2 regions of the Escherichia sp. E4742 genome follow, and region 1 is predicted to be linked to the other one. Evidence: riboswitches for the same ligand, from Rfam matches in the RefSeq annotation. Region 1 holds a riboswitch; the other holds the start of a gene.
The links. A riboswitch is a leader RNA that binds a small molecule or an ion and turns the genes downstream of it on or off. The one in region 1 is predicted to bind cobalamin.

Region 1 (4,217 bases):
AGGCAATGTTCGCATCGGCAGATTTTGCCTCAGGAGCTTCATGTTCCAGCAGCCAGGCCGTTCGGCGGGCAATCGCTGCGCCAGAATCCACCAGCCGGGTTCCCTCTGGCAGCACCTTTAACAGTTCTTCTTGTAGTAGAGGAAAATGGGTGCACCCCAGAACAACGGTATCTGGCGGCTCTTTCATTCTTAACCACGGGCGCAGGATACGTTTTAGCGCATCCAGAGAGATTTCTTCGCCATGCAACTTCGCTTCAGCCAGCTCAACCATTTCTGCCGAGCCCAGCATCTCTATCTGACATTCATTAGCGAAACGCGCGATTAGCTCGTGGGTATAAGAACGTTTTACCGTACCACGAGTTGCCAGCAATCCGACAATGCCATTAGCTGTCAGGCGTGCCGCTGGCTTAATTGCCGGAACGACGCCGACAACCGGGAACGCAAACTTTTCGCGTAACGCAGGAAGTGAGACGGTACTGGCGGTGTTGCAAGCGACCACAGCCAGCGCAAGGGGATAACGCTCTTGCACTGCGGTGACAATTTCCACCACACGCTCAACAATAAACTCTTCGCTTTTTTCGCCATACGGGAAAGCGACGTTATCGAAAGCATAAATGTAATGGAGATCCGGTAAGAGATGCCGGATCTCGTCATAGACCGACAACCCACCGACGCCGGAGTCAAACACCAGCACGGTGGGACGTGGTTCAGAAGGTGTAGCTGCCAGACAAGGTGTATTCCCGTCCTGCAGTTTGGTAGCCATAGACTGTCTCGTAATCTTTGTCGAACAGGTTGGCTATTTTACCACGAACTGTCAGGTGAGAGGTGACCGGATATGCAACCGCAAGATCCCACAAGCTCACACCGCCCATTTTCACAGTTTTATACGGCCAGGAGGAGTAATCCTTATCATAGCGAGAGCCTAAATACTGATAAGTAATACCCCAGTCGAAGTCATACAGCTGCCAGTCGAGCTGGTATTTCACCTGCTGTTTAGCACGGCGTAACAACGGTGTGTCGGTAATTGCGTTACGGGCATCAACATAATCGTAACTCACAGTATGCGTCAGCGGTCCGGTATCAAAATTGGCGGTCGCCTCGACACCTTTAATCCGCGCTTTCCCTTCGTTGTAGTATTTCAGGGTGTGATCATCGTAATCGATTAAGTCACTAACATCATTACGATATCCGGAAATACGCCAGTTCACTCCTGCTGTTAAACCTTCAAACGCGCCTTCCCACTGTTTGCTTTTCTCAGGATCCAGATCCGGATTACCGTAGAAGCCGTACAGTTGTCCAAGATTTGGTGCCTTATAAGATGTCCCGTAGGAAGCAATGAAGCGATAACCTTCGATGAATTCCCAACCGACGCTCGTTTGCCAGGTTCCATGACGACCAAACTGTGAGTTATCGTCGCTGCGTGCTGCGCCTTCAAACGTAAAATCGCCGACTTGTTGCAATCCGGTCAGATAGATACCAGTGTTACGTTGATCATACCCATCCTCAACATATCCGGTGCCAGGAGACGTGCTCTGCTTTTGCCAGTCAACACCCGCACCAATACTACCGTGACCAACGATGACATTGTTTGCCCACTGGACGGTGTATTGCTTCATCTCATCGAGCGTCGCCGACGAATCATAACGACCATAATGCGGATCGTAGTTGTAATCTTTGCTATGGCTATAGCTGGTAATGAGTTGTGATTTAATCAGTTCGCCGTTATAGCGCAGCCCGGCGTCCCAACTTTGACTATAGAGTTTACGGGTATCGACCAATGGTGACCCCGGAGAATAATACGCGTCATAATTGGTCCGATTATCATAGCCATAGCCACGTACAAAGCCGCTCCAGGCATCGGTAAAATTATGTTCCAGCGCACCATAAAGCGTTTTACTTAAGAAACCATCGTTATCAGGCTGCGCTTGCATTCCTGTATTGCCGTAAGCGACAACATCATAACCATGGGTATAAGCGTAATCGCCCAACAGAGTTACCCGTGTCTTATCCCCCAGTTGTTGCTGCGTAGAGACATCGTAGTTCTGATAACTATGGCTTCCCCACCCCGCTGAAATTTCCGTTCCAGGTTCATCGCGCGTCGTGATGATATTCACCACCCCGCCTATTGCATCAGAACCATAAACGGCGGAACGCGGCCCACGGATATATTCGACACGCTGAACAAGTGCAATGGGGAATTGACTAAGGTCGGCAGAACCACTTACCCCCGCCAGATTCAGGCGAACACCATCAATTAACACCAACACATGACTGGCATTTGTACCGCGAATAAAAATAGAAGAGAGCTGACCTGAACCGCCGTTTTGGGTGATATCCACGCCCGGGAGACGGCGCAGCACATCATTGACTGAGGTCGATTGCCAGCGATCGATATCCTGACGCGTCACAACGGTAGTTGGTGCAAGCACAGTGCTGCGCGGCTGTTCAAAACGGTTAGCAGTAACAACGAGAGTATCCGGGCTGGTATCCTGTGCCCAAGCAGAAAAGGCTGTGACAGAACACGCCGTCAACAGCGAAACTTTTTTAATCATTGTAAAGCATCCACAATAGAAGAAGGATGCCGCAGGTTTCATCAATATTACGCGATGATGAGAACCAGATGCGACGTTGGCCGGCAGGTCTTCGGGCTTGGAGGGGTATCTGAAGATACAAAGAGATGATGACTTCCCACCGGATGGCAGTGTCCGCATTACGCAATCATCGCACCTTTCCTTACCGCTGCGCGTCAGCTCCAGATTCGCACTGGATTCCCTATTAACTCACAGGACCGGCGAGAGGATGCTACAGGTTGTAACAAGTTGCTGTCCAGACGTAGTTCACAAATAGGAATTCATCAAGATCTGGACATCTGATGAGCAATCCCTACAATCGCCGCGTACTTTAATTTTTCAGGATACATCATGACCCCCGAACACCTTCCAACAGAACAGTATGAAGCGCAGTTAGCCGAAAAAGTGGTACGTTTGCAAAGTATGATGGCACCGTTTTCTGACCTGGTTCCGGAAGTGTTTCGCTCGCCGGTCAGCCATTACCGGATGCGTGCGGAGTTCCGCATCTGGCACGATGGCGATGACCTGTACCACATCATTTTCGATCAACAAACCAAAAGCCGTATCCGCGTGGATAGCTTCCCCGCCGCCAGTGAACTCATCAACCAGTTGATGACGGCGATGATTGCGGGTGTGCGTAATAATCCCGTTCTGCGCCACAAGTTGTTCCAGATTGATTACCTCACCACGCTGAGTAATCAGGCGGTGGTTTCCCTGCTGTACCATAAAAAGCTGGGTGACGAATGGCGTCAGCAGGCGGAAGCCCTGCGCGATGCGTTGCGAGCGCAGAATCTGAATGTGCATCTGATTGGTCGGGCAACGAAAACTAAAATCGCGCTGGATCAGGATTACATCGACGAGCGTCTGCCGGTCGCCGGAAAAGAGATGATCTACCGTCAGGTAGAGAACAGCTTCACTCAGCCGAACGCGGCGATGAATATTCAGATGCTGGAATGGGCGCTGGACGTAACCAAAGGCTCAAAAGGCGATTTACTGGAGCTGTACTGCGGCAACGGTAACTTCTCATTAGCCCTGGCGCGCAATTTTGATCGGGTATTAGCTACCGAAATCGCCAAGCCGTCGGTCGCTGCTGCGCAATACAACATCGCAGCTAACCATATTGATAACGTACAAATTATTCGTATGGCGGCAGAAGAATTTACTCAGGCGATGAATGGTGTGCGCGAGTTTAACCGCCTGCAAGGGATCGACTTAAAGAGTTATCAGTGCGAAACCATTTTTGTCGACCCACCGCGCAGCGGTCTGGACAGTGAAACCGAGAAAATGGTGCAGGCGTATCCGCGTATTTTGTACATCTCCTGCAACCCGGAAACGTTATGTAAGAATCTGGAAACATTAAGCCAGACGCACAAGGTTGAACGTCTGGCTCTGTTTGATCAGTTCCCCTACACGCACCATATGGAGTGCGGCGTGTTACTGACCGCGAAGTAAAACCCATGCCGGATGCGCCAGCATCCGGCATCTTACCGATTACTCAGCAACTTCCTGCTTACGGTTACGCATCTTCGCGCCAATCCAGAACACCATAATGACCGACAGCACAGCCGGGAAGAAGTTAGAACCGATATCCGGATATTCCGCACGAACCACAGTGCTATAAAGCAAAACGCCGAGAATAAAACAGGC
Region 2 (4,217 bases), 2.4 Mb from region 1:
ACCGGACTGTTCCTCTTTTTTGGCATTGGTTGTTTGTGTGCCCTCAAACTTGCTGGGGCAAGTCTGGGGCTGTGGGAAATTTGTATTATTTGGGGGTTAGGTATTTCACTTGCTGTTTATCTTACGGCAGGAATTTCCGGCGCTCATCTCAACCCGGCGGTTACGATTGCTCTATGGTTGTTCGCCGCTTTTCCTGGCCGTAAAGTACTGCCATTTTGTATGGCACAATTAGCGGGTGCCTTTGGTGGTGCGGTTCTGGCGTATTTTTTATACAGCAATTTGTTTACCGATTTTGAATCTGCCCACAATATGGTTCGTGGAAGTGCAGAAAGTTTACAACTCGCCAGTATCTTCAGTACTTACCCGGCAGCGGCAATAAATGTATGGCAGGCGGCGCTGGTTGAAATAGTCATCACGTCTATGTTGATGGGATTGATTATGGCGTTGACCGATGACGGCAACGGTGTACCGAAGGGGCCTCTCGCACCTTTACTGATTGGTATTCTGGTTGCTGTTATTGGTGCTTCTACTGGACCATTAACCGGTTTTGCCATGAATCCAGCGCGTGATTTTGGGCCAAAAATTTTCACCTGGCTTGCGGGTTGGGGAGAAATAGCGATGACTGGCGGACGCAATATTCCTTATTTCATTGTACCCATTATTGCCCCGGTCATTGGTGCCTGCGTTGGTGCGGCGATTTATCGCTTTCTCATTGCACAAAATTTACCTGTCAATAGTGTTACGCCTAAAGATATCCGCGAATAGCGAAATAGCCTGGCGGTTATAAACGTTTATTTTTTTTACTGTTTGTGATCTGCTTTCCGAACTTATTAAAAAGTCTCCCGCTTCATGGAGGCTTTTGTTATTGTCCTTTGTGCTTCTCGTCAGTAAATCATCAGGGATGATGTGAAGATTAAATGTAAAACAATTGTTTTTTACAATAACAATAAATTAACTGGGAGGTTTTATCATGATTTCTGCGGCGACACTTAATTCAGAACTCATTAATAAAATCGCGCAGGATTTTGCGCAGGCGACCAGCCTTGCGGTTGTCGTGGTCAATATCCACGGTGATGAAATTTCCGAACTTTTTAACTTCACCCCGTTTTGTCAGATGATGCGGCAACATCCACAGCTTAGCACTCGCTGCCGCATGAGCGATCGTTGCGGAGGCCTGGAAGCTTCTAAATCCGATCAACCTTGTATTTACCGTTGCCATGCAGGATTAACCGATTTCTCTATTCCTTTGGTGATTGCCGGGCATTTAGTCGGCTTTGTGCTGTGTGGACAAGTCCGCCTGCGTAATGGTGATGTCGATTTGATCGATATTCTGAATGTCGATGATCGTTGGCAAGCAGATCCCGAATTACTTAATGAATTTCGCAAAGTCCCGGAGATGGACTACTCGCGAGTTATGGCCTCTGCTGATTTGTTGAAGCTGATTGTGGAAAATTGCCTCAAAAAGCAACTCAATTTTGTCGTTATTAAAGAGAATAAACCTCATTCGGATTCAGTTCGTCAGACCCGCGCGTCTAATCCTCACGATAATAAAATGAAAAAAGCATTACGCTATATTGATGCGCATTTATCAGACGATTTACGCCTGGAGGATGTTGCCTCGCATGTTTATCTAAGCCCTTATTATTTCAGTAAATTGTTTAAGAAGTATCATGGGATTGGTTTTAATGCATGGGTAAACCAACAACGTATGGCCAGCGCCCGTGAGTTGCTGTGCCATAGTGACTGGAGCATCGCCAGCATTGCGCGTAATTTAGGCTTCTCTCAAACCAGTTATTTTTGCAAAGTTTTTCGACAGGCCTATCAGGTAACGCCGCAGGTTTACCGTCAGCAAATTAGCGAAAATACGGCTGCGGAAACGGCATAAATTCAATGTAAAAAATGAGGGATGATTAAATATACTCTGGCAGTAATAATTCATTTAGGTGTTATGGGAAAATTGAAATCGGCTCATAACATACGCTGACATGTTTGGCACATTTGTGCCTGGGAAGAGGGTGGAAATCCCTCGCAGCCCCCGCTGCTGTAATGCTGACAACCTCGAAAATGCCACTGATCGTGAGATCGGGAAGGTCGGGGGAGGATGACGCTAAGCCAGAAGACCAGCCTGTCAGTTAATACCAACAACTTCGGTGGGAAGTGGGTTGTCTGGAAGCGCCCGGTTGAGCACTGGCGCGTCTTTATTACCCCTACCACCCTGAAAGGATCAGGGGATGGCGGCAACATTTATTTCATTCATCGTCGTGTCGACAGGCACCAGGGCTGCACTTATGGTGTGGCAATCTTTTTTTGTGGCATATCAACCTGACCGTTATTACAGGAAACTAAGCGGAGGGTGGTGGTCATGAAAACGATAAAACCTGAATCGATAGCTCTTTTTTGCCTCTCATCTGGCAATATCGAACTCGCTAAACATCTGGCTGAAATGTTGCCTATTACCTGTTTTGTCGGTGAGGATTGGCAGCAAGGTTTCCTGCCTTTTAACGGAGGGCCAGAACAATCATTATCAGATGCGTATAGCGATTATTCAGTGCTGTTATTGATTGCTGAAAGCGGGACACTCATACCAGAAAGGCTCCCTCTGCCTGATGGCGTGACGGTAATCTTAATAGCAGAGCACAATGCTCGTTTGCTGAATGGTACGGCTGGTGGGGCTGTAGCGTTAATCCATTATCTGAATGAAATGTGTCAATTCAGAGAAGCCGTTGCTAATGACACATTTTGTCGGTCGTTAACGCAGGGAAATCGGGCTATTTCACAATGCCTTCCTCATTCGTAATGGATTGAGAATGCTGGATTTTTATTTTTAATACGCGCAGTATTAATCGAAGAAATGTTATTACGGTCAGTAACAGTGGAACATCCATTGCTCTGGTCAATGAATACCATCATACAATTGAACCGGGAGTCCGTATGATGATTTTGGTGACGGGGGGCGCACGGAGCGGGAAGAGCCGGCACGCCGAGGCGCTTATTGGGGACACTCCACAGGTCCTGTATATCGCTACTTCGCAAATTTTTGATGATGAGATGGCCGCACGGATTGAACACCATCGGCAAGGCCGCCCGGCGCACTGGAACACGGTGGAACGCTGGCAAAATCTTGATGAGTTAATTAACGCAGACATTAATCCGCAGACTGCCGTGTTGTTGGAATGCATTACAACAATGGTGACTAATCTTTTGTTTGAATATGGCGGCGATAAAGATCCTGAAAAATGGGATTATGACGTGATGGAGCAGGCGATTAACGGTGAGATTCAGTCGTTGATTGCCGCCTGTCAACGTTGTACTGCAAAGGTCGTATTAGTGACCAATGAAGTGGGCATGGGGATTGTGCCGGAGAATCGTCTGGCGCGACATTTTCGTGATATTGCCGGGCGGGTAAATCAGCAGCTGGCCGCTGCGGCAGATGAAGTATGGCTGGTGGTTTCGGGTATTGGAGTAAAAATCAAATGAGTAAATTATTTTGGGCGATGCTCTCTTTTATTACGCGTCTGCCTGTACCGCGTCGTTGGTCCCAGGGGCTGGATTTCGAGCATTATTCTCGCGGTATCATTACTTTTCCCTTAATTGGTTTATTGCTTGGCGCCATTAGTGGACTGGTCTTCATGGCGTTGCAGGCATGGTGTGGTATACCACTGGCGGCACTGTTTAGCGTGCTGGTGCTGGCGCTGATGACAGGGGGATTCCACCTGGACGGCCTCGCAGATACCTGTGATGGCGTATTTTCTGCACGTAGCCGCGATCGCATGTTGGAAATCATGCGTGATAGCCGTTTGGGTACTCACGGTGGTCTGGCGCTGATTTTTGTGGTTCTGGCAAAGATTCTGGTGCTAAGCGAGTTGGCACTGCGTGGCGAACCGATCCTTGCATCGCTGGCGGCAGCATGTGCGGTTAGCCGTGGGACTGCCGCATTGTTGATGTATCGTCATTGTTATGCCCGGGAAGAAGGGCTTGGTAATGTGTTCATTGGCAAAATTGACGGGCGACAAACCTGTGTCACCCTCGGTTTAGCCGCTATTTTTGCTGCCGTGTTATTGCCGGGTATGCATGGTGTGGCTGCTATGGTGGTGACGATGGTGGCGATTTTCGTCCTCGGTCAGCTTCTCAAACGGACTCTGGGCGGGCAAACCGGCGATACGCTGGGAGCAGCCATAGAACTTGGTGAACTGGTCTTCCTGCTGGCACTGCTATAA

Region 2: another riboswitch for cobalamin. It lies ahead of FEM44_RS24875 (cobalamin biosynthesis protein); the one in region 1 lies ahead of btuB (TonB-dependent vitamin B12 receptor BtuB).

The regions. Positions count from the first base shown of each region.
Region 1 covers NZ_CP040443.1:2,375,680-2,379,896, reverse strand. The annotation lists gene murI (glutamate racemase) at 1-763, opposite strand, end outside; gene btuB (TonB-dependent vitamin B12 receptor BtuB) at 708-2,552, opposite strand; cobalamin riboswitch at 2,618-2,808, opposite strand; gene trmA (tRNA (uridine(54)-C5)-methyltransferase TrmA) at 2,922-4,022, shown strand; gene FEM44_RS11555 (YijD family membrane protein) at 4,062-4,217, opposite strand, start outside.
Region 2 covers NZ_CP040443.1:5,083,914-5,088,130, reverse strand. The annotation lists gene pduF (propanediol diffusion facilitator PduF) at 1-765, shown strand, start outside; gene pocR (transcriptional regulator PocR) at 971-1,885, shown strand; cobalamin riboswitch at 1,969-2,143, shown strand; gene FEM44_RS25245 (hypothetical protein) at 2,102-2,326, shown strand; gene FEM44_RS24875 (cobalamin biosynthesis protein) at 2,363-2,797, shown strand; gene cobU (bifunctional adenosylcobinamide kinase/adenosylcobinamide-phosphate guanylyltransferase) at 2,932-3,477, shown strand; gene cobS (adenosylcobinamide-GDP ribazoletransferase) at 3,474-4,217, shown strand.